One region of the Mycobacterium sp. pW045 genome, then DNA from elsewhere that is predicted to be linked to it. Evidence: predicted binding sites of a transcription regulator. Region 1 holds the regulator's gene; each other region holds the start of a gene.
The links. The regulator LexA, encoded in region 1, represses DNA repair genes until DNA is damaged. The targets are predictions, from matches to a motif close to CGAACANNTGTTCG.
Positions count from the first base shown of each region.

Region 1 (7,173 bases):
CCGGCGGCGATGCACGCGTCGATATGGGGCCGGCGGACGAACGGCACCAGCAGATTGGCCGCCACCGGGCGCCCGCCGGCCAGCGCCACGGCGCGGCGCAACTCGGCGGCGAAGCTACGCGGATCGCTGAGCCCGACGGTGCCCAAGCCACCGGCCGCCGACACCGCGGCGGCCAGCTCTGCGCCGGCGACCCCGCCCCCCATTCCGGCCTGCATGACCGGGGCGGTCAGTCCCAGTGACTCCAGCAGGCTCACCGGTGCCCGCGCCTTGGTGCTCGGACGGTGACACAGCACCGCCGCTCTGACGGGGCCAGCGTGGCCCGCCGCGGCGGTTCGCCGGTGCCTTCCAGCATGCCCTCGATCAGTTGCAGGTTCAGACCGCACACCGCTTCGGTGTAGCGACGCGCCAGCCGTTCGAACGGACAGTTGCGCAGCTCGATGTCGCCGGCATCGTTGACCGCCGGCTCGTAGCCGAATTCCCGGAGGGCCTCCAAAACGCCGTGTTCGCTCGCCCCGGCCCGGCCGGCCCGGCGGGCCGCCGCCGAGACCGCCGCGCGCACCGCCGCCGCGTCGTCGTCGGCCATGGCGGTGACCAGCAGGTCGGCCAGCAGCCGGTAGTTGCGGGGCGGCACACTCACCGACAGCTCGTCCCGGGTGCGTGCATAGCGCTTGGCGGGGCGCCCCGCGCCGGGACCGGAGCGGCCGGCCGGCCGCGCGTAGCTCACCGACAGGATCCCGGCCTCGGCCAGTTTGTCGAGGTGGTAGGCGGCCAGTGTGCGGCTGATGCCGGCGGCGGTCGCGGCCTGCTCCCGGGCCACCGGCTCGTCGCACGACGCGACGTAGTGATAGAGCCGCTGCCGTACCGGATCGTCCAGGCTGCTCAACCCGGTCAGCGGATCCGGGTGGCCGCGGCGAGGGGACCTCATCGCCCCAATGTAACACCAAAAATAATTGACAAATAGGGCCTGACGCCGCCAATCTGAACGCAACGATGATCGTCGATGGGGGATTGAGATGTCGGTAGCGGTCTACGCCGATCTGCGAGCCGCCGATCGGCCGGTTCCCGACCTCGATGCCGCCGAGCGGGCCGCCGCGGCGCTGCTGCACGCGCTGGGCATCTCCACCGCCGGTGAAGCGCTTCGGGACACGCCACGGCGGATGGCGCGGGCCTACGCCGAGATGTTCACCCCGACGCCCTTCGAGGCCACCACCTTCCCGAACGAGGAGGGGTACGACGAGCTGGTGCTGGTGCGTGACATCGGGTTCCGGTCGGTCTGCGAGCATCATCTGCTGCCGTTCACCGGCACCGCCTGTGTCGGTTACCTGCCCGGTGACCGGCTCCTGGGTCTGTCCAAGCTGGCTCGGGTGGTCGATTACTTTGCGTGCCGGCCGCAGGTGCAGGAACGGCTCACCAAGCAGGTTGCCGACTGGCTCACCGACCACCTGCAGCCGCGGGCCGTCGGGGTGGTGATCCGCGCCGAGCACACCTGCATGACGTTGCGCGGCGTGCACGCCGGCGGGTCCACGACCGTCACCTCGACCCTTTCGGGCACGCTGCGAAGCGACGACCGCTCCCGCCGGGAGTTCTTCTCGCTGGCCGGCGTTGGCGGCACCGGGTAGCCGCCGAATCGCCCCGTCAGACTTTGCGGATGACCGTGACGACCTTGCCCAGCACCACCGCGTCGTTGCCCGGGATCGGGTCGAAAACCGGGTTGTGCGGCATCAGCCAGACCTGACCGCCGGTGCGCTTGAAGGTCTTGACGGTGGCCTCGCCGTCGATCATCGCGGCGACGATGTCGCCGTTGTCGGCAACGTTCTGCTGGCGTACCACCACCCAGTCGCCATCGCAGATCGCGGCGTCCACCATCGACTCACCGACCACCTTGAGCAGGAACAGCTCGCCTTCGCCCACCAACTCACGCGGGAGCGGGAAGACGTCCTCGACCGCCTCCTCGGCCAGGATCGGGCCACCGGCCGCGATCCGGCCGAGCACCGGTACGAATGTGGGTTCGGGCAGCGCATCCGAGCCGGCGACATCGCTGCGCGGCGCCGCGTCGGAGCCGGCCGCCTCCTCCGGACTGCGGACGTCGACGGCACGGGGTCGATTGGGGTCACGGCGCAGATAGCCCTTGCGCTCGAGCGTGCGCAGCTGGTGGGCGACCGACGACGTCGACGTCAGGCCGACGGCATCGCCGATCTCGCGGATACTCGGCGGGTAGCCCCGCTCGCTCACCGAGGCGCGGATGACGTTCAGAATGGTGCGCTGCCGGGCGGTAAGCGTCGAGTCGGGCGCTGGCGCTGTCTTGCTGCTGTCGCTCATAGCGGCGAATCTAGTCGTCTCGTCGACATTAATCAAACATGTGTTCGAGGTGTGTCGGGCGCACGTTCGAACCGCCGGCCGGCTGTCGGACCCCTTCGCTAATGTTTTCGACAACGAATCGATCACATGTTCGGACATCGAACATACAATCGATTACTATTCGAACAGTCGAGCGAACAGGGTCGCCGACGCCGAGTGAGGGAGAACCGCACATGATGCTCATCGACACGTTCGCTCCGACGTTCGACCCGGCCGAGCGCGCTCCGGTGGGGCCCCGGCGGCGCCCCGTCACGTCGGGTCGGGCGCATGCGGTTCACACCCGGCCGGCGCGAGTGGCGCGGTCGCGCCCGGACGGTGCGCCGCTATCGCATCGCGGTACCGGTGTGCTGATGTCGCGCACGGCGCATCGGCCCCGGCCCGCCAAACCGATCACGCCCGCGACGACCGTGGTGCTCGCCCTGATCGCCGCGGGGATCACGGTGTGGCTCGGTCTCATCGCCCAGTTCGGTGCGACGATGGCCGACGGCGGGTCCGCGGTGCCCGGCGAGCTGGGCGTGGTGCGGGTCCAGGGCGGCGAGACCCTGCAGCACCTGGCGGCCCGGGTCGCACCCGACGCGCCGACCAGCCAGGTCGTCGACCGGATCCGCGAGCTCAACAGCCTCGAGTCGGCGGCGCTGGAGGCCGGCCAGACGTTGATCGCGCCGATCGGCTGAGTGGCCGTCGATGTCCGGTCGGTCGCGGCATGCGGGCAGCACGGCGCGCCGCCCGGCGGCCGCGCAGGTACGCTCACAGTTGTCCCAGTGGCCGGTTTCGCCGCAACGCTTGCAGGTGTCCGGCTCTCGGCACGGCGAAGGAGCGGCCATGCATTGCCCGTTTTGTCGCCATCCAGACTCCCGGGTGGTGGATTCCCGCGAAACCGACGAAGGCCAGGCCATCCGCCGCCGTCGGTCCTGCCCGGAATGCGGTCGGCGCTTTTCCACCGTGGAGACCGCGGTACTGGCGGTGGTCAAACGCAGCGGTGTCACCGAGCCGTTCAGTCGCGAAAAGGTCATCAGCGGGGTGCGCCGGGCGTGTCAGGGCCGCCAGGTCGACGACGATGCGCTGAATCTACTGGCCCAACAGGTAGAGGACGCGGTGCGCGCGGCGGGCTCACCGGAGATCCCCAGCCACGAGGTGGGATTGGCGATTCTGGGTCCGCTGCGCGAACTCGACGAGGTCGCCTACCTGCGTTTCGCCTCGGTGTACCGCTCGTTCTCGTCGGCGGCTGACTTCGAGCGGGAGATCGAAGCGCTGCGTGAGCACCGCCAGGTGCCCACCACCGGTTGAGGCTCGCGGTGTCGCGGCGCGCACTACGCTGGCCCCATGGCACCAGAGCTGCACCCGAACCTTGGGGAGCTGGCACCGCTGCTGGGCACCTGGTCGGGCCGGGGCCGCGGGGTGTACCCCACCATCGCCTCGTTCGACTACCTCGAAGAGGTGACCTTCTCCCACGTCGGTAAACCGTTTCTGGTCTACGGCCAGAAGACCAAGTCGGCGGCCGACGGACTGCCGCTGCACGCCGAGACCGGCTATCTGCGGGTGCCGCAACCCGGCCGGATCGAATGGGTTCTGGCGCACCCGAGCGGCATCACCGAGATCGAGGTGGGCCGCTACCGCGTGACCGCGGACGGCGTCGAACTCGAGATGTCGGCGCCGACGATCGGGCTGGCCCCCACGGCCAAGGAGGTGACGGCACTGAGCCGCCACTACCGCCTCGCGGGTGACGAGTTGTCTTACACCCTGGACATGGGAGCCGTCGGAGAGCCGGCGCAGAACCATCTGACCGCCGCGCTGCGGCGAACGGGATAGGCCCGCCCGTCAGGCGGTGCCGTCGTCGCCGCGGTCCTTCCTGGCCTCCTGGGCCAGGAACCGCTCAAACTCGGCACCGAGTTCGTCGGCGCTGGGCAGCTCCTCGTCGCGGGCCAGCAGCGAGCGATTCTCCTGGGCGGCGATGAAGGCGTCGTACTGGCGTTCCAGCGCCGTCACCACTTGCGCCACCTCGGCGCTCGCTTCGACCTGTTCGTCGATCTTGGCCCGGATGTCGGCCGCGGCCTGGCTGAGTTCGCTCAGCGGCAGCTGCAACGAGCCGGTTTGTGCCGCCTGCCGCAACAGCGCCTCGGCGGCCTCGGGGTAGTCGGTCTGTGACACATAGTGCGGCACGTGCACGGTGAACCCGACCACCTCGTGGCCGTGCTGGGCCATCCGGTACTCCAGCAGGTTGGACGCACTGCCCGGGACCTGCACCTCGGCGATCCACGGAGTGAAGTCGGCGATCAACTCACGGTTGTTGGAGTGCGCCGTCAGCGTCACTGGGCGGGTGTGCGGGACCGCCATCGGGATGGTGCCCAGCCCGATGGTCCGCCGCACGCCGAGCCGCTCGGCCAGCAGCCGGACCGCGGTGATGAATCGCTCCCACTTGAGGTCGGGCTCCATGCCGGCCAGCAGCAGAAACGGCGTCCCCGCACTGTCACGCAACGCGTACAAGCTCAACTCGGGTTCGGCGTAGTGGGTGAAACGGTCGGTCTTGAACGTCATCACCGGCCGGCGGGACCGGTAGTCGAGCAGGTCGTCGATGGCAAACGACGCCACCAGTTCACTGTCGAGGGCGCTCTTGAGGTGGCCGGCCGCCAGCCGGATCGCATGGCCGGCGTCGGAGAAACCCTCCAGCGCGTGGATCAGCACCGGACCTTCGCCGTCCGGCGATGTCAGCTGCGGCGCCGGAACCTCAAGTTCGTACATGCCGCCCTGCTGGGCCTGGTAGTGCCGGTCCCGGTCGGAGCCGGTATCCGGGTGCTCGGCCATTGCCTTCGCCTCCTCGTCGTGCGGATCTCGATGCGGATCGCGCTGTCCATTTTCCCCTACGTCAGGCCGCACCGGAAAACGATGCGCGGATGTCAGCGAAAACGCCCGGTCAGCCCGGCCCCATTCCCGACGGGACCGGAGTTCGCCCAACGAGAAATTCCCGCTTCGGCGGCTGCCCACACCCTCGAGCAGCCGTCGGCTCACAGTTGCCGGTTCATCCACAATGCGGTCGCGGACGCCACGCGGGCGCGCCCCGATGACGGTGGGTGTCGTCAACGTTGCTGCCATGACGACGAAGCAACCCGAATTCACCCTGAACCGCCCCGCAGCGCTGATCGCGGCGCTGCCGGCCATCCTCGGCTTCGTGCCGGAGAAATCCTTGATCCTGGTATCGGTCGACGGCCGCGAGTTGGGCTCGGTGCTGCGGGTTGACTTGTCCGACGGCATCGCCGACACCGTCGGCCACCTCGCCGATGTCGCGGCGGCCGCCGCCCCGGCCGGGGCCATCGTGGTGATCGTCGATGCGGCGGGGGCGTGCTGCCCGGTCTGCAACGACGAGCACCGCCGACTGGTCGATGCCCTGTCGCAGGAGTTGACGCGCAACGGCATCGCGCTGCTCGGCGCGCACGTGGTGGACCGAGTGGCGCACGGTGGGCGCTGGCACTGCATCGACGGCTGCGGCGCGGGCGGCCCGGTCGACGATCCGGAAGCCTCTCCGCTGGCTGCTGCCGCCGTGCTGGAGGGCCGGCGGCTGTATCGGCGCCGAGCGGATCTGCAGGCGGTGATCATCCCCGACGACGCGGCGCGCCGTGCCGCGGTGGCAGCGGTGATCGACGATCATGCGGCGGACCGGGCCGCAGCGAGCCAGGCCGATGGACATCGCCAGGCCCGCCGCGACGTCGAGCAGATGCTGGCTGCCGTCGTCGCGCTGGCCGGCGGCCGGGAGCCGAGTGAACCGGAGCTGGCCCGGCTGGGATGCTCGCTGACCGACGTGCTGGTACGGGACACGCTGTGCGCGTTGGCCATCAGCGAGCACGCCGCCGACGCCGAGACGCTGTGGTCGATACTGGCCCGCACGCTGCCCGAGCCGTGGCGGGCCGACGCGCTGGTGCTGCTGGCGTTCAGCGCCTATGCGCGCGGTGACGGACCGCTGGCAGGGGTGTCGCTGGAGGCAGCGTTGCGCTGCATGCCGGACCACCGGATGGCGGGTCTGCTCGACACGGCGCTGCAGTCGGGACTGCGGCCCGACCGGATCCGCGGGCTGGCCGATACCGGCTATCGGCTGGCCGGCCGGCTCGGGGTGTCGCTGCCGCAGCGGCAGGGTTTCGGTCGACGGGCCGGCTGAGACGAACCGATCAGACCTTCTGCACCTTGACGGCGTGCGCCATCGCGTACGGCAGGCTGACGTCGGTGTGGCCGGGCATGACGATCGTCACGCCGTCCTCCGCGTCGGCTTCGACGGTCACCCGGGCGTTAGGCACCACACCGGCGTCCTTCAGCCGGGTGATCAAGTCGATGTCACCCTGGACGTGTTCGGTGAGCTGGCGAACCACCACGGCCACCGGCGAGCCGGCCGGCAGCTCGGTCAACCGCACCAGGTCGGTCTCCCGCGGTCCGGCGTCCGAGCCGAAGCCGAGGTCGGGCAGGCCGGGAATCGGGTTGCCGAACGGTGAGGTCGTCGGGTTGTCGAGCACCTTGACCAGGCGGCGCTCGACGTCCTCGCTCATCACGTGTTCCCAACGGCAGGCCTCGGCGTGCACCTCTTCCAGCGGCAGCCCGATGATGTCGACCAGCAGGCGCTCGGCCAGCCGGTGCTTGCGCATCACCGAGACTGCCAGGGCGCGGCCCTTCTCGGTGAGTTCGAGGTGACGGTCACCGGCCACCCGCAGCAGGCCGTCGCGTTCCATGCGAGACACCGTCTGGCTGACGGTCGGGCCACTTTGCTCCAGGCGCTCGGCGATCCGAGCTCGCAGCGGCGTGACACCCTCTTCCTCAAGGTCATAGATCGTCCTG
Region 1 covers NZ_JBGGKU010000011.1:102,838-110,010, forward strand. Annotated here, with positions in the region: gene ACAG20_RS17605 (NAD(P)H-dependent flavin oxidoreductase) at 1-254, opposite strand, end outside; gene ACAG20_RS17610 (helix-turn-helix transcriptional regulator) at 251-925, opposite strand; gene folE (GTP cyclohydrolase I FolE) at 1,014-1,619, shown strand; gene lexA (transcriptional repressor LexA) at 1,636-2,319, opposite strand; gene ACAG20_RS17625 (LysM peptidoglycan-binding domain-containing protein) at 2,532-3,032, shown strand; gene nrdR (transcriptional regulator NrdR) at 3,181-3,645, shown strand; gene ACAG20_RS17635 (peroxynitrite isomerase) at 3,682-4,167, shown strand; gene ACAG20_RS17640 (proteasome assembly chaperone family protein) at 4,177-5,160, opposite strand; gene ACAG20_RS17645 (DUF4192 domain-containing protein) at 5,447-6,505, shown strand; gene ACAG20_RS17650 (metal-dependent transcriptional regulator) at 6,516-7,173, opposite strand, start outside.

Region 2 (7,173 bases), on a different contig from region 1:
GCGATGTCAACCGCATCGCCAGCGCCATGCTCGTCGAAGCGCAGCACGGCCGACTGTGGTTCGCCGCACCCGGCGGCACCAACTTCGTCTCGGTCGACGATGTGGTGGCCGGGCACATCGCGGCCGCCGAGCGGGGCCGGATCGGGGAACGCTACATCCTGGGCGGTGAGAACCTGTCCTTCCGTGCGGCATTCACCGAAGCCAACAAACTCTTCGGTCGGCGTCCACCGTCGGTCATGTTGCCGCGCTGGTTCATTCCGGTGGCCGCGGCGGGTGTCAGCGTGGCCCGCGCCGTCGTCGGACCGCGACTGCCGATCGACGCCCGCCAGATGCGACTGTCCACCGCGGACATCTTCGCCGACGCCACCAAGTCCCGCGAGGAATTGGGTGTGCCGTTCACCCCGTTCGCCACCGCGCTGCGGGCCGGCTACGAGTGGTACCGCGACAACGGCTACCTGGACCGCTGACCAACCGGCGGCAGCACGTCGTCATCCGGCTTCCGCCCAGTTGTCGTCCTCGAAGATGTGCCGTTGCGCGAGGCCCTCGACGGCCACAGCTTCGTAGGCAGCCTCGTCGAACAACGGGTCGTCGAATACCGGGTCGTCGCGCGGTGGCCATTCGTCGTCGGGTGGTGGTGGTTGCTCGTCGGGCGGATCATCGGGTGGCCGGTGGCGGTGGTAGTCGATGACGGCTTCGATGAAGTGGAAGGGATTGACTCGCGGCTGGCCGTGGTCGACTTTTGCCGGTGGGATCCATTCGACGCGGCCGGAGTCGCCGAGTCGGGTGACCCAGCCCTGCTCGCTGGCCATCCGATTATCCGGGGCACACGCCAGCGCGAGGGAATCGACGTCGGTTTGGCCGTTGTTCGCCCAATCCTGTTCCAGATGGTGCGCCTGGGAAAGATATCCCGACACCGTGCACCCGGGGCGGGTGCAGCCGCGGTCGCGGGCGTGCAACACGATGCGCTGGTCGGCAGAGGCGAGTCGTTTGGCCCGGCCCAGCCACAGCGCCCGACCTTGGCCGTCGAAGACACTCAGGTAGTGATACGCGTGGCCGGCCATCCGCAGCAGGTCACTCATCGGCAGCAGGCTGCCGCCGGCGGTGTGCGCCTTGCCGGCCGCAGCCTGCAGTTCGGCCAGCGTGGTCGAGACGATCACCGTGACCGGCAGACCATTGAGCTGCCCCAGATCTCCACAGGCCAGTACCGCCCGCAGTGCGGCCAGCAGCGCGTCATGGTGGCGTTGATCGCGGGTGCGGTGATCAGCCTGGATCTGCGCTTGGCTCGGCGTGCCACTGACACAGGGCGTTTCGTCGGCGGCGTTGCACATGCCCGGCGCCCCCAGTTTGGCCAGGATCGGCTCCAGGGTGGCCCGCAACTCCGGGGTGATCTTGCCGGACACGGTGCTCATCCCGTCGGTGTCCTGGCGACCCAGTCGCAGGCCGCGCCGGGCTTGGCGCTCACGGTCATCGGGCTCGTCGCCATCTTGATCCAGCACCGCGATTAGGTGTGCAGCCAGGCGTTGAAAGGTCTCCGGAGCGAACTCGGAGGCCAACGCCGCCAGATCGCGCTCGGCGCGCCCGCGATCGGAAGCACTCACTCTGGCGGGGATCTTCGCCATCGCCTTACGCGCGATCGCCACCTGCTCGGGGCCCACCCGCCCGTCGGCTTGGGCCGCTGCCAGCGCCGGAAGTACCGGTTCAAGGGGTTCGCCGGTGATGGAGGTGCGCGGGCCCAACTCGGCGGCCTCGTCCACCCGCCGGCGTACGTCCGCCGTACTGATTCGCAACCGCTCACTCAACGCTTTGGTCAGCGAACACCCTGCTAATACCTCATCATGGCCCTCAGCCACCAGCCGGGCCAAGATCTGGTGATCGATGGCCGGCGCCTGCCATGCCAACACTTCCCGGCGGGCCAGCACCTCCACCAGCTCCTCGGGGCTCAATGCATCAAACGAACACTGGGCCAACCGGGCATTAATCGCCTCCTGCTCATCGAGACACCCCATGATGGTGTCCCGATCGGCGAGCGCATCCCTACCCATAAACCGAACACTAGTTCGAGCATCCGACAAGAACCCGGGCTGATCAGTAGGCCTGATTCTAAGGGAATGGTGAGGAATTCGACTTACCTCAGTTCGGTGCTCAATCTGCCTCGGTGGAGACATTCGACTACCGGAACGGGGGTGCGCTCAAATTGAAGTTCTACGAGCTGACCCGGTCCGCCAGGACCAATGCCGCTGGCATTGAGGCGACACTGACGGGTTTGCGAGAGCGCTACCCGTTGGCGTAGCGCGCGACCGTTCGCTACCGGACCTGGGACAGCAACGCCTCGGTCGGCGGCCGGAGCTGAGCCCACGGCCGTACCGATTCGAGCTGTGCGGCAAGCGAAATCAGGGTTGCCTCGTCGTTGGCTCTCCCCACCAGGTGCACCGCCTCGGGCACGCCGTCGGCGTCGAAACCGGCGGGCACCGACATGGCCGGCTGACCGCTGTAGCACTGCGGGAAGGTGAAGGGGATGAACTTCAGCATCCGCAGCATCGCCCGGGTCGGGCCGTACCCCTCGAAGTAGCCCACCCGCACCGGCGGTATCGCCAGCACCGGTGTCATCAGGACGTCGAAGTCGGCGATCCGGCGCTGCGAGCGGGCGGTGATGCGGGGCTCGGCGGCGACCGCACGACGGGCGAGCCAGTCCGGAACCAGCCGGCTGGTCCGCGCCTCGGCCTGCATCCGCCGTTCCAGCAGTTCGGTTTTCGGGAGTCGGTCGATCTCATCGGCGAAGCCGTTCATGAACAGCGCGAGCACCGCGGCGATCCCCACCACCGGATAGACCGGGTCGCGTTCGACGACATCGTGACCCAGTGATCGCAACAACTCCGCGGTCTCAAGGACCGGGCGGCGCACCTCGTCGCTGACGTGCACCGGGACCACCGGCTTGAACGACATCGCGATCCGCAACCGCCGCGTCGGCGCCACCAGCGCGTCCATCAGCGGCGGCGCCGGCGGCGGTGACGGAATCTCGTCGTCGGGTTCGGGCCCGGTCATCGCGTCGTGCAGTAGTGCCGTGTCGACGACACTGCGAGCCAGCGGCCCGATGTGGTTGAGGCCGTGGAAGCGGTATGCCCGTTCGGGCGACTCCTTGGCGCTGATCCGGCCGCGCTGGCCCTTGAGACCGACCAACCCGCAGCAGGCGGCCGGGATTCGCACCGAGCCGCCGCTGTCGCTGCCGGTGGCGCCCGGCACCATCCCGGAGGCGACCGCCGCGGCCGAACCACCGCTGGAGCCGCCCGGGGTCCGATACAGATCCCACGGGTTGCGGGTCACGCCCCAGGTCGCCGATTCGCACACCGGGTAGGCGCCGAACTCCGAGAGGTGGGTCTTGCCGATGATCACCGCACCCGCGGCCCGCAGCCGGCGCACCGCGGCGCTGTCGGTGCTCGCCGGGCCGACATCGATTCCGGTGCCGCACATGGACGAAACACCGGCCACGTCGGTGTCGTCCTTGACCGCGATCGGCACACCGGCCAGCGGCAGCACCTCCCCGGCGGCCAACCGCCGCTCGATGCGCGCCGCCTCGTCCATCGCCCGGTCACCCAGCACCGTGCGGAACACGTTCAGCACCGGGTCGAGCCGGGCGATCCGATCCAGGTAGAGGGCCACCAACTCGCGCGGGGACACCTCCCGCTCACGCACCAGCTGTGCCAGGCGCGCAACACCGGCGAAAGCCAGCTCATGATCCTGCTCATGATCGTGCGCGGCAGACATCGTTGCGTCCTTTCCCCCGCGGACCACAATACCCATCGTGCGCTGGGCAAACGTGTGGCCGCGTTGGCGACACACTAAGAACTGCGAGCGTTAATCGGCGGGCGCGATGTTGTGGTTGAGCCTGAACCGATTCTGCGGGTCCAGCCGCGCCTTGAGTTCGGCGAGCCGCTGATAACCGGCATCGCCGAAGGTCGCCCGGATACGGTCCTGCCCTTCGTCGCCCACGAAGTTCAGGTAGGCGCTCGCCGGGCCGAGTGGGCGCAGGATCTCGAAGGCCTGCCCGGCCCACGCCGTGCACCGCGCGGTGTCGGCGGGGTCGGTCCAGGTCGTCATCAGATGGATGATGTACGGGTGGTCGCGGGCGACGACGGCCGTGGACTCCGGCGGAACGCGACTGGCGTACCCGCCGAGCCGGATCAGGTGCAGCCGGGTCTGCGTCGAGGGGCGTGACCGGCCGAGCAGCGCGATGCGCCGGATCGCCTCGTCGGTGAGCTCGGTGACGAACAGCGATTTCCAGTAGTTCAGCCAGCCGTACGGCGCCGTGTAGTCGAGGGCCTGCTGCCAGGTCGAGTAGTCCAGCGTGTGCTGCACCGCCACCACCGGCTTCGCCGCCGCGCCACGGACGTCGAGCAGGGCGCTGACATCGTTGCTGCCGATCGCGTCGGTCCGCGTTGAACAGGCCAGCACATTGACCAATGACTTGCCGGTGGTGAAGTCGGTGGAGAAATCCAGGATGGACGCCAGGTGGTCGGGTGCGTTGTCCATCTGGGCGCGGAAATGCTTGAGGGCCGCCTCGGCGTCGGTGTCGGGGTAGGACTGCACGCCGGCGGTCACCGCGTTCACGGGGTGCAGGCGCAGCACGAACTGCGCTACGACGCCGAAGTTGCCGCCTCCGCCGCGCAGCCCCCACAACACGTCCGGGTGCTCGGTCTCGCTGACGGTCAACACGTCGCCGGATGCGGTCACCAGTGTCGCACCGATCAGGTTGTCGCAGGTCATCCCGTGGGCGCGGGAGAGCCAGCCGATGCCGCCGCCGAGCGAGAACCCGCCGACGCCGGTCGTCGACACCACCCCGCCCGGGCAGGCCAGCCCGTGCCTGCTGGTCACCGGGTCGACGTCGCCCCAGGTGGCGCCGGCGTCGACATAGGCGATCCGCGCTTGCGCGTCGACCCGCACCCCGCGCAGCTGGGTCAGGTCGATGACGATGCCGCCGTCGGTGGCCGAATGACCGGCGACGCTGTGTCCGCCGCTGCGCACCGCGATCTCGGCTCCGGCGGCCACCGCGTAGCGCACGGCGGCGACGATGTCGTCCTGGGAGCGGCACTGCAGCACCAGGCGCGGCCGCTTGTCGATCATGCCGTTGAAGACCTGACGGACCTCGTCGTAGCGGGCGTCGCCCGGGGCGATGACTACGCCGGAGAATCCCGGCACGGTAGGGGCGGTCGCTGTCATGGCATCCTCGGTGTCGGCGGAGCTCTTACTCGTCGCGAAGTTCGGTCGCCGGAGTGGACCGCGTGCTCTTCCAGGCGGGAATGATGGCCGCGAAAACCGCGGCGACGGTGGCCAATACGGCGTAGAGCACCGCGTCCGACCAGGGGAACACCAGCGGGGTGATCAGGCCGACGTTGACCACGGCGGCCCGCCGGACCGCCTCGGAGATGGCGATCGACAGCACCGCCCCGAACAGGCCGCCGGCGGCGCCGGCGACGACGGCCTCGACGGTGGTGATGGAGAACACCCGCGCCCGGGTGGCCCCCAGCGCCTGGATCAGGGCCACCTCGCGCCTGCGCCGGATTCCGACCAGCAGCAGCGTCGAGAGCACCGAGATGAAGGCGATACCCAGCAGGCCGTACTTGAGGGTGTTCAGCGGCGTCAGATACCGGCCGATGGACGTCGCGATCTCCGAGGCGTAGCCGTCGGTGTCCACCGCGGTCACCGGCTGGTCGAACCGGGTGGCCCCGATGCTCTCGATGACCTGGCCGGCGGTGAACCCCGCTGCCGGCGTGGCGAAGATCAGGCCGGCGGGCTGCGGGCCGTAGATCTGCTCGGCGATCGTGTACGGCATGTAGATCCGCCGGCCGCCGTATTCGGGGGTGGCCACAATGGTGCCGATGCTCATCGCCTGCGCATCCAGTCCACTTCCAAATACCAGAGTGTCACCGATGTGGAGCTTCTTCTCCCGCGCGAGGACGCTGCCGATGACGACTTCATTGGCCTTCTGACTCGCCTCCGGGGATTGGCCGGCAAGTAATCCGAACGGAAATGTCGGCCGGTCCTGGGCCTGAATATGCGCCAGCGACCCGTCTTTGAGACTGATCTCGATTTCCGCCATCCGCTCGATCTTTTCCACCCCGGTCAACGCGTTCAGTTTGTTGACCGTCTGCGGGGCGAATCGGGCGTCCACGGGGCCGTAGTCGGCGAACTGCGTCGTGGTGATGGCAATGCGCCCGTCCGCCTGGGATTCGGCGACCCGGGTGGCGCCGATGTGAATCGCGACCAGGAACCCGGAGAGCAGGATCGCGACCACCACCGGCACTGCGATGGCGCCCGAGATCGCCGCGGTGCGCGAGCGGTCCGAGCGCAGCGCGTTGAGGGCGATGGTCAGCGTCGCCCCGCGCGACTTGTCCGGCCGCGGCCGCACGCTGGTGATGGCCTGCGCGCTCAGGTACGCCGTGGCCAGCAGCAGCCCGATGAGCGCGACCACCGCGCCCACGTCGGCGAGGATGGCCTGCCAGGCCACCAGGGCGCCGGACAGTGTCGCCAGCCGTGCCGCGATCACCCCGGCCAGCCCGATCGCCAGCAGCAGCAGCGCCCGGAACCAGATCTTGCGCCCGGTGGTCTGCTCCTGGGCCGCCCGGCCGGACAACTCGGCGGCGATCGGGGTGTTGGACGCCGACAGGGCAGGCCCGATCGCGGCCCCCACCGCAAGCAGCAGTCCGGCCAGCACGCCAACCACCAGGATCACCGGCTTGAGCACCACCGGCACGGTGACGCCGACGAAACGCTCGGTGAGCTCACTGGCGCTGGCCACGATGGGCTCCGAGATCACGATGCCGGTCAGCACACCCATCGCCGATCCCGCCGCCCCCAGCAGCGCGGCCTCGCTGAGAAACCCGGTCATGATCGAGGCGGGTGAGGCTCCCAGCGCGGAGGCGATCGCGATCTCGCGGCGGCGCTCCTCGACCGAGAGCCGGGTGATCTGGGTGATCAGGATGACCCCGACACCGATCGAGATCAGCGCGAAGATCCCCAGCAGCGGCAGCAGCACGTCGTTGACGTTGTAGCCCTTCGCCGGTTCGCTACGTGGCTGCACGCTGTAGGTGGGTCCCAGCGTGGTCTTCAGCCGCTGTTGGACCTCGCCGGCGTCGGCGTCGGCGGCCAGCGTCACGTACAACATGTCCACCCGGTCGC
Region 2 covers NZ_JBGGKU010000008.1:31,237-38,409, reverse strand. Annotated here, with positions in the region: gene ACAG20_RS14225 (SDR family oxidoreductase) at 1-467, shown strand, start outside; gene ACAG20_RS14220 (HNH endonuclease signature motif containing protein) at 489-2,042, opposite strand; partial or broken gene ACAG20_RS14215 (dimethyladenosine transferase) at 2,159-2,290, shown strand; gene ACAG20_RS14210 (amidase family protein) at 2,305-3,762, opposite strand; gene ACAG20_RS14205 (FAD-binding oxidoreductase) at 3,853-5,214, opposite strand; gene ACAG20_RS14200 (FtsX-like permease family protein) at 5,240-7,173, opposite strand, start outside.
Region 2: the regulator LexA is predicted to act here: its motif matches at 2,047-2,060, upstream of ACAG20_RS14220 (HNH endonuclease signature motif containing protein).

Region 3 (7,173 bases), on a different contig from region 1:
GCGGCCGCTGACGCTGTCGGCGCCCAAACCGATGCTGCCGACCGCCGGTCTGCCTTTCGTGACGCACCTGCTGTCGCGGATCGCCGCAGCCGGCATCGAGCACGTCATCCTCAGCACCTCCTACAAGCCGGCGGTGTTCGCGCAGGAATTCGGTGACGGGTCCGCGCTGGGCCTGCAGATCGACTATGTGACCGAGGACGAGCCGCTGGGCACCGGCGGCGGTATCGCCAACGTCGCGCCCAAACTGCGCCACGACACCGCGATGGTGTTCAACGGCGACGTGCTCTCCGGGGCGGACCTGGCCGAGCTGTACGCCTACCACCGTGAGCATCAGGCCGAGGCCACCCTGCATCTGGTGCGGGTCGGTGACCCGCGCGCGTTCGGGTGCGTGCCCACTGACGACGGCCGCGTCACCGCGTTCCTGGAGAAGACCGAGGACCCGCCGACCGACCAGATCAACGCCGGCTGCTATGTGTTGTCGCGCAACGTCATCGACCGCATTCCGCGCGGCCGGGCGGTCTCGGTGGAGCGCGAGGTGTTCCCGGCGCTGCTCTCGGACGGGGTCAAGGTCTGCGGCTACGTCGACACCAGCTACTGGCGCGACATGGGCACCCCCGAGGACTTCGTGCGCGGCTCGGCGGATCTGGTGCGCGGGATCGCGCCGTCACCGGCGCTGGGCGGCCGGCGCGGCGAGTCGCTGGTGCACGACGGCGCCGCAGTGGCGCCGGGCGCGGTGCTGATCGGCGGCACGGTCGTCGGGCGCGGCGCCGAGATCGGCCCCGGCGCCCGGCTGGACGGCGCGGTGATCTTCGACGGTGTGAAAGTCGAAGCGGGCAGCGTGATCGAACGCTCGATCATCGGGTTCGGCGCCCGGATCGGGCCGCGCGCGCTGATCCGCGACGGGGTGATCGGCGACGGCGCCGACATCGGGGCGCGCTGCGAATTGCTGCGCGGCGCACGGGTGTGGCCGGGGGTCTCGATCCCGGATTGCGGGATCCGCTACTCCAGCGACATCTGAGCCCGGTCTCCCCGCTGACGCTGCGCTCGGTGTCAACCGATGCGGGTGGTGGCGACGGCCCGCCCCACCAGATACCGCAGCGCGTCGTCGGCATCCGGCGGCAGCGCGTCGACCGGCCACCAGCGCAGGTCGACCGACTCGTCACTGATCCCGATCTGCGCCCCGGCCGGCGCGTGCGCCACGAACTGCAGGTCCAGATGCCGGGTGGGGATCCCCAGTGAGCAGGTCACCGGGTGCACATGCACGGCCGCCAGCTGCGGCTCCAGCCGCAGCCCGGCGATGCCGGATTCCTCGGTGGCTTCACGCATTGCCGCGGCGACGATATCGGCGTCGGAGTCCTCGCAGTGCCCGCCGAGTTGCACCCAGCGGCCGACCCGCGGATGCAGCGTCAGCAGCGCGTGTTCACCGGTGTGGTCGAGCACCAGCGCAGAAGCGGTGATGTGGCCGGGCACGCATTCGCGCGCGCACGCATCGGGCCGGGCTGTCAGGAACGCCAGCACCGCGTGGCGCAGTGCGTCCTGCGCGAAATCCGGTGCGGCCCACCCGATCAGCGCCTCGACGGCGGAGTCGTGCGTGCTCACCGGCGTACCAGCAGGTCATCGACGGCGGCCGGCGACCGGGGTTCGGGCGGCTCGGCGGCATACCCGATAGCGATGGCGCCCAACGGTTCCCAGTCCGCCGGCAGATCCAGTTCGGCCCGTACCAGATCCGGTGTGAAGATGGTGGACCCGATCCAGCAACTGCCGACACCGCGCACCGCCAGCGCCACCAGCAGCGCCTGAACCGCGGCACCGACCGCGACGGTGAACATGGTGTGTTCGGCGGCGGTGCGGGCCGCGTCGGGGTAGTCATGCGCCCCGTCGGGAACCATCACCGGGATGACGACTTCAGGTGCCTCGTAGAGGATCCGGCCGCGCGCGACCCGGGCCTCGACGGCCTCGGGGGATTTGCCGTCGCCGGCCAGGTCGGCGCGCCACTTGTCGGCCATGGCGTCGAGCAGCCGGGTCCGCACACCCGGGCTCTGCAGCCAGACGAACCGCGTCGGCCGGGTGTGGTGGGGCGCCGGGGCGGTCAGCGCCTCGGCGATGGCGTCGGTGATCGTCTCGGCCGGCACCGGCTCGGCGGAGAACGCGCGCACCGAGCGGCGCAGCAGCTGGGCTTGCCGGCGTCCGGCCTCGATGGCCTCGGCGGTGCCGAGCCAGAACAGGTCCTCGGGCCCGGAGCGCACCAGCGCGGCCGCGGTGGATCCGTCGTCGGGACTGACGACACCGCGCACCACCGCCACCGGGACGTCGGTGAGCTTGCCCTTGACCAGGTCGGCGGCGGCGGCGAGCTCGTCGGCGACGGCAACCTCGGTGACGACGAGCTCGTTGCCGTGCCGGTCGACGGCGCCGGCGTAGCCGTTGAGCACGGTCAGGCCGGACGCCCCGATCGCGACGTCGATCTGCCCATGGCGCCAGGCACGACCCATCGTGTCGGTGATCAGCACCGCGACGTCGACGCCGAGCCGCTCGGCCAGCCGGGCGCGCAACGTCGCGGCGCTGCCGTCGGGATCGACCGGCAGCAGCGCGAGTTCGTCGGAGCCGACGTTGGAGCCGTCCACGCCGGCGGCGGCCTGCACCAGCCCGAGCCGATTCTCGGTGATCCAGGTGCGGCCCTTGCGGGCCAGCACGCGCACCGCCTCGGCCTCGACCAGTTGCCGGCGCAGCGCGTCACGCGCCTCGGGGTCGTGGGGCGCCGGCACGATCCGGCCCTCGCACTTGGACACCACTTTGCTGGTGACGACCACGATGTCGCCGTCGGCCAGCCACGGCGCGGCCTGCGCCAGCGCACCCGCCAGATCGTCACCCGGCCGGAACTCGCCCAAGCCGGTGACCGGCAGGATCTGAACCTTGGCGGCACTGCCGTGTTCGCCGCGACCCGTCACGGTGACACGCCCGCGACATCCAGCCCGGCGCGCACCATCTCGGCCGTCGCCGCCGGATCGGTCATCAGCAGCGGGGCGCTGCGCACGGTGATACCGGCCGGCTCGTCGGCGGTGGCTTCGCCCTCGTGCACCAGCCAGTAGTCGAGGATCCCGGTCCCGCTGCGCGACCCGTAATGCTGACCCACGGCGTGTGAGCTGGACTCCAGACCGATCACGCTCAGGCAGGTGTCGGCCATGCCGCGCAACGGTTTTCCGGCGATGATCGGCGAGTAGCCGACGACCGGCGCCGGGGTGGACCGCAGCGCTGCCCGGATGCCGGGAATGGCCAGGATGGCGCCGATGCTCACCACCGGATTCGACGGCGCCAGCAGCACGATGTCGGCGTCGGCGATGGCCTCGAGGACTTGCGGTGTCGCGTTGGCCTTCTCGGCGCCCACGAAGCCGAATCCGTGCGTGGGCACCTCGGCGCGGTAGCGCACCCACCACTCCTGGAAGTGGATCGCACGCTGGGTGTCGTCGGCGGGATCGGTGATCACGACATGGGTTTCACAGCTGTCGTCGGTGACTGGCAGCAGCCTCGCGCCGGGCTGCCAGCGGTCGCACAGCGCCGCGGTCACCTCCGTCAGCGGGTAGCCGCCGCGCAGCGCCTGGGTGCGCACCAGATGGGTGGCGAGGTCACGGTCGCCGAGACCGAACCAGTCCGGTTGCATCCCGTAGCGGGCCAACTCCTCCATCGCGTGCCAGGTCTCGTCGCGGTGACCCCAGCCGCGCTCGGGGTCCACCCCGCCGCCCAGCGTGTACATACAGGTGTCCAAGTCCGGGCAGATGCGCACCCCGTGCATCCAGGCGTCATCGCCGACGTTGACGACGGCGGTCAACTCGTGTGCCGTAGCGTCGGCCTCGCCGAACCGGCCCAGGCCCAGCAACTTCTGCACGCCGAGCAGGAACTTCGCGCCGCCGACCCCGCCGACGAGAACCGTGACCTTCACAGCGCACGACAGTACCGTTGACGTGGCCGCGACCGGTGTGGCGGACCGCCACAGCGGGCCGCCCGGCCGGCCCCGGTAAGACACGCCGAAACGGGGGTGTGGGCTAGATGACACGGACTCGCCGGTCTCGGACACGTCCGAAATCGGTCACGAGATGGTAAGGAATTTCGCCATTCGGCTTGACCGGACCAGTCATCCCGTGTCTAATCACATCAGTGTCATTTCGCGGTTGGCCAGCCGATTTCGGTGTCGCAGACCGAGATTCGATCACATGTTCGAATTGGGATGCAGAGCATCGCAATACGGGCGACACATCAGAATCGCGCAACCAGGTGAGGAGCGGAGCATGTCCTATGAGCACCTTTGGGGCGTAATGGGAGCGACACCGCATGCCAATACCGGATTCATGGCACCAGCCGAGGCCGACCCGGCGCCCAGCCGGCCACACCTGAGCCTGGTCCCGGAGCTCGACGACTACGACGAGTTCGACCCGTTCGACCCGGCCTCGGCCACCAATGAGCAGTGGCAGGACCGCGCGCTGTGCGCGCAGACCGACCCGGAGGCCTTCTTCCCGGAGAAGGGCGGCTCCACCCGCGAGGCCAAGAAGATCTGCCAGCGGTGCTCGGTGCGCAGCGAGTGCCTGGAATACGCGCTGGCGCACGATGAGCGATTCGGCATCTGGGGCGGCCTGTCCGAGCGGGAGCGCCGTCGCCTCAAGCGCGGCATCATCTGAGCGCGCCGCACACCGCCGTCGGCCGCTAGTCCTCGATCGTCGGATCGATGACGGTGGGCTCGACATCCAAGTAGGTGGCGACCTGAGCCACCAGGATCTCGTGCAATAAATCCCCGAGTTCCACGCTGTCATTCGCGCGTTGCTCGATCGGCTTGCGGAACAACAGTATTCGCGCCCGTGTCGGGTTACCCCGGACATCCACCCCGGCAGGTATCAAGCGAGCCAGCGGAATCGGCCCATCGGCGACCACCTCCGGGGGCCACTGCACACTGTCGGGATCCTTGGCGGCGATCCGGGGAATCTCGTCGACGGCGACGTCGAGCGCCGCCAGCCGTTGTTTCCAGCGTTGCTCGATGGGCTCGTAGGCCTCCAGCACCGCCATGTCGAACCGTTCGGCCCGGGTGCGCCAGCCGGGCACCGTCGGCGGCAGCAGCGGTCCGCGGGGTTCGCGGCCGCGCCATGGACGACGCGTGGCGATCACGAAAGAAGATGGTAACGGTTGCGCATAGGGTCGCCGCGCGTTGCGCGTGTCCGGCGCCACGGGGATGCGCCGCCACGATAGCCTCGACCGCGTGAAGGTTCCCCGCCGCTGCTGCCGGCCAGGGTGTCCGCACTATGCGGTGGCGACGTTGACGTTCGTCTACTCGGACTCCACCGCCGTGGTGGGCCCGCTGGCGACCGCCGCCGAGCCGCATTCGTGGGACCTGTGTTTCAGCCACGCCGGCCGGATCACCGCCCCGCGCGGCTGGGAACTGGTCCGCCACCCCGGCCCGTGGGTGTCCCCCGAGGAGGACGACCTGATCGCGCTCGCCGAAGCGGTGCGCGAGGGCCGGTCCGGCCAAGCCGCGCCGGCCAACGGGTGGTATCCGCAGGCCGGCCCGGCGGATACCGGCTCGCGGGGCGCGCCCGGCGGCGGCGTACTGGCGCCGCCCGGCCCGCCGGGCAAGAGCAACGGCAGGCGTCGCGGCCACCTGCGCGTGTTGCCGGACCCTTCGGACTGATCGGACGTTCCGGGCTACGCTTGAGCGTCAAGAGTCCACTTCGTCAGGAGCCCTGTCCATGTCTCGGCCCGCTGCGGCTGTCCACCGTGTGATCAAGGCGTACGACGTACGTGGTCTGGTCGGTTCGGAGATCGATGAATCCCTGGTCGCCGAGGTCGGCGCCGCGTTCGCCCGGCTGATGGCCAACGAGGGTGCCCGGCAGGTGGTGATCGGCCACGACATGCGGGACAGCTCGCCCCCGCTGTCGGCGGCGTTCGCCGAGGGGGTGATCGCCCAAGGCCTCGACGTGATCCGGATCGGGCTGGCCTCCACCGATCAGCTCTACTTCGCCTCCGGGTCGTTGGACTGCCCGGGGGCGATGTTCACCGCCAGCCATAATCCGGCCGCCTACAACGGCATCAAGCTGTGCCGGGCGGGCGCCAAGCCGGTCGGCGCCGACTCCGGCCTGGACCGGATCCGCGATGAGCTGATCGCCGGGGTGGCGCCCGATGCCGACCGGGCCGGATCCCGCGGGACCGTCTCCGACCGCGACGTGCTGGCCGACTACGCGGCGTTCCTGCACTCCCTGGTCGACATCTCCGGCGGGCGCCCGCTGCGGGTGGCCGTGGACGCCGGCAACGGCATGGCCGGACACACCGCTCCGGCGGTGTTCGGTTCGCTGCCGGCGATCACGTTGCTGCCGCTGTACTTCGAGCTCGACGGGACCTTCCCCAACCACGAGGCCAATCCGCTGGACCCGGCCAACCTGGTCGACCTGCAGGCGTTCGTCCGCGACAGCGGCGCCGATATCGGGCTGGCCTTCGACGGCGACGCCGACCGGTGCTTCGTGGTCGATGAGCGCGGCGAGCCGGTTTCGCCGTCGGCGGTGACCGGCCTGGTCGCCGCGCGGGAACTGGCCCGCGAACCCGGCGCGACGGTGATCCACAACCTGATCACCTCCCGCGCGGTGGCCGAACTGGTGGCCGAGCGCGGCGGCACGCCGCTGCGGTCACGGGTCGGACACTCCTATATCAAGGCGATGATGGCCGAGACCGGCGCCATCTTCGGCGGGGAACACTCGGCGCACTACTACTTCCGGGACTTCTGGGGGGCCGACTCGGGGATGCTGGCAGCGCTGCACGTGCTGGCCGCGCTCGGCGAGCAGCAGCGGCCGCTGTCGGAGCTGACCGCCGACTACCAGCGTTACGCGGCCTCCGGCGAGATCAACTACACCCTGGCCGACGGCGTCGACGCGCAGGCCTATGCGGATGCCGTGGTCGCGTCGTTCGGCGAGCAGGCGTCCGTCGACCATCTCGACGGGGTGACCGTCGACCTGGGCGGCGGCAGCTGGTTCAACCTGCGCAGCTCCAACACCGAACCGCTGCTGCGGCTCAACGTGGAGGCCCCCGATTCCGCCGCGGTCGATGCGGTGGTGGCCCAGGTCACCGAACAGGTCGAGGCCGTCACCGCAGCCGAGAAGTCACGGCCGTGAACGCGTTCCCCGGGTCCTTCCCGACGACCGTCGA
Region 3 covers NZ_JBGGKU010000003.1:345,476-352,648, forward strand. Annotated here, with positions in the region: gene ACAG20_RS06520 (sugar phosphate nucleotidyltransferase) at 1-1,018, shown strand, start outside; gene ACAG20_RS06525 (NUDIX hydrolase) at 1,051-1,599, opposite strand; gene ACAG20_RS06530 (coenzyme F420-0:L-glutamate ligase) at 1,596-2,945, opposite strand; gene cofD (2-phospho-L-lactate transferase) at 2,942-3,934, opposite strand; gene ACAG20_RS06540 (WhiB family transcriptional regulator) at 4,341-4,667, shown strand; gene ACAG20_RS06545 (metallopeptidase family protein) at 4,693-5,148, opposite strand; gene ACAG20_RS06550 (DUF3499 domain-containing protein) at 5,240-5,668, shown strand; gene ACAG20_RS06555 (phosphomannomutase/phosphoglucomutase) at 5,727-7,139, shown strand; gene ACAG20_RS06560 (TobH protein) at 7,136-7,173, shown strand, end outside.
Region 3: the regulator LexA is predicted to act here: its motif matches at 4,199-4,212, upstream of cofD (2-phospho-L-lactate transferase).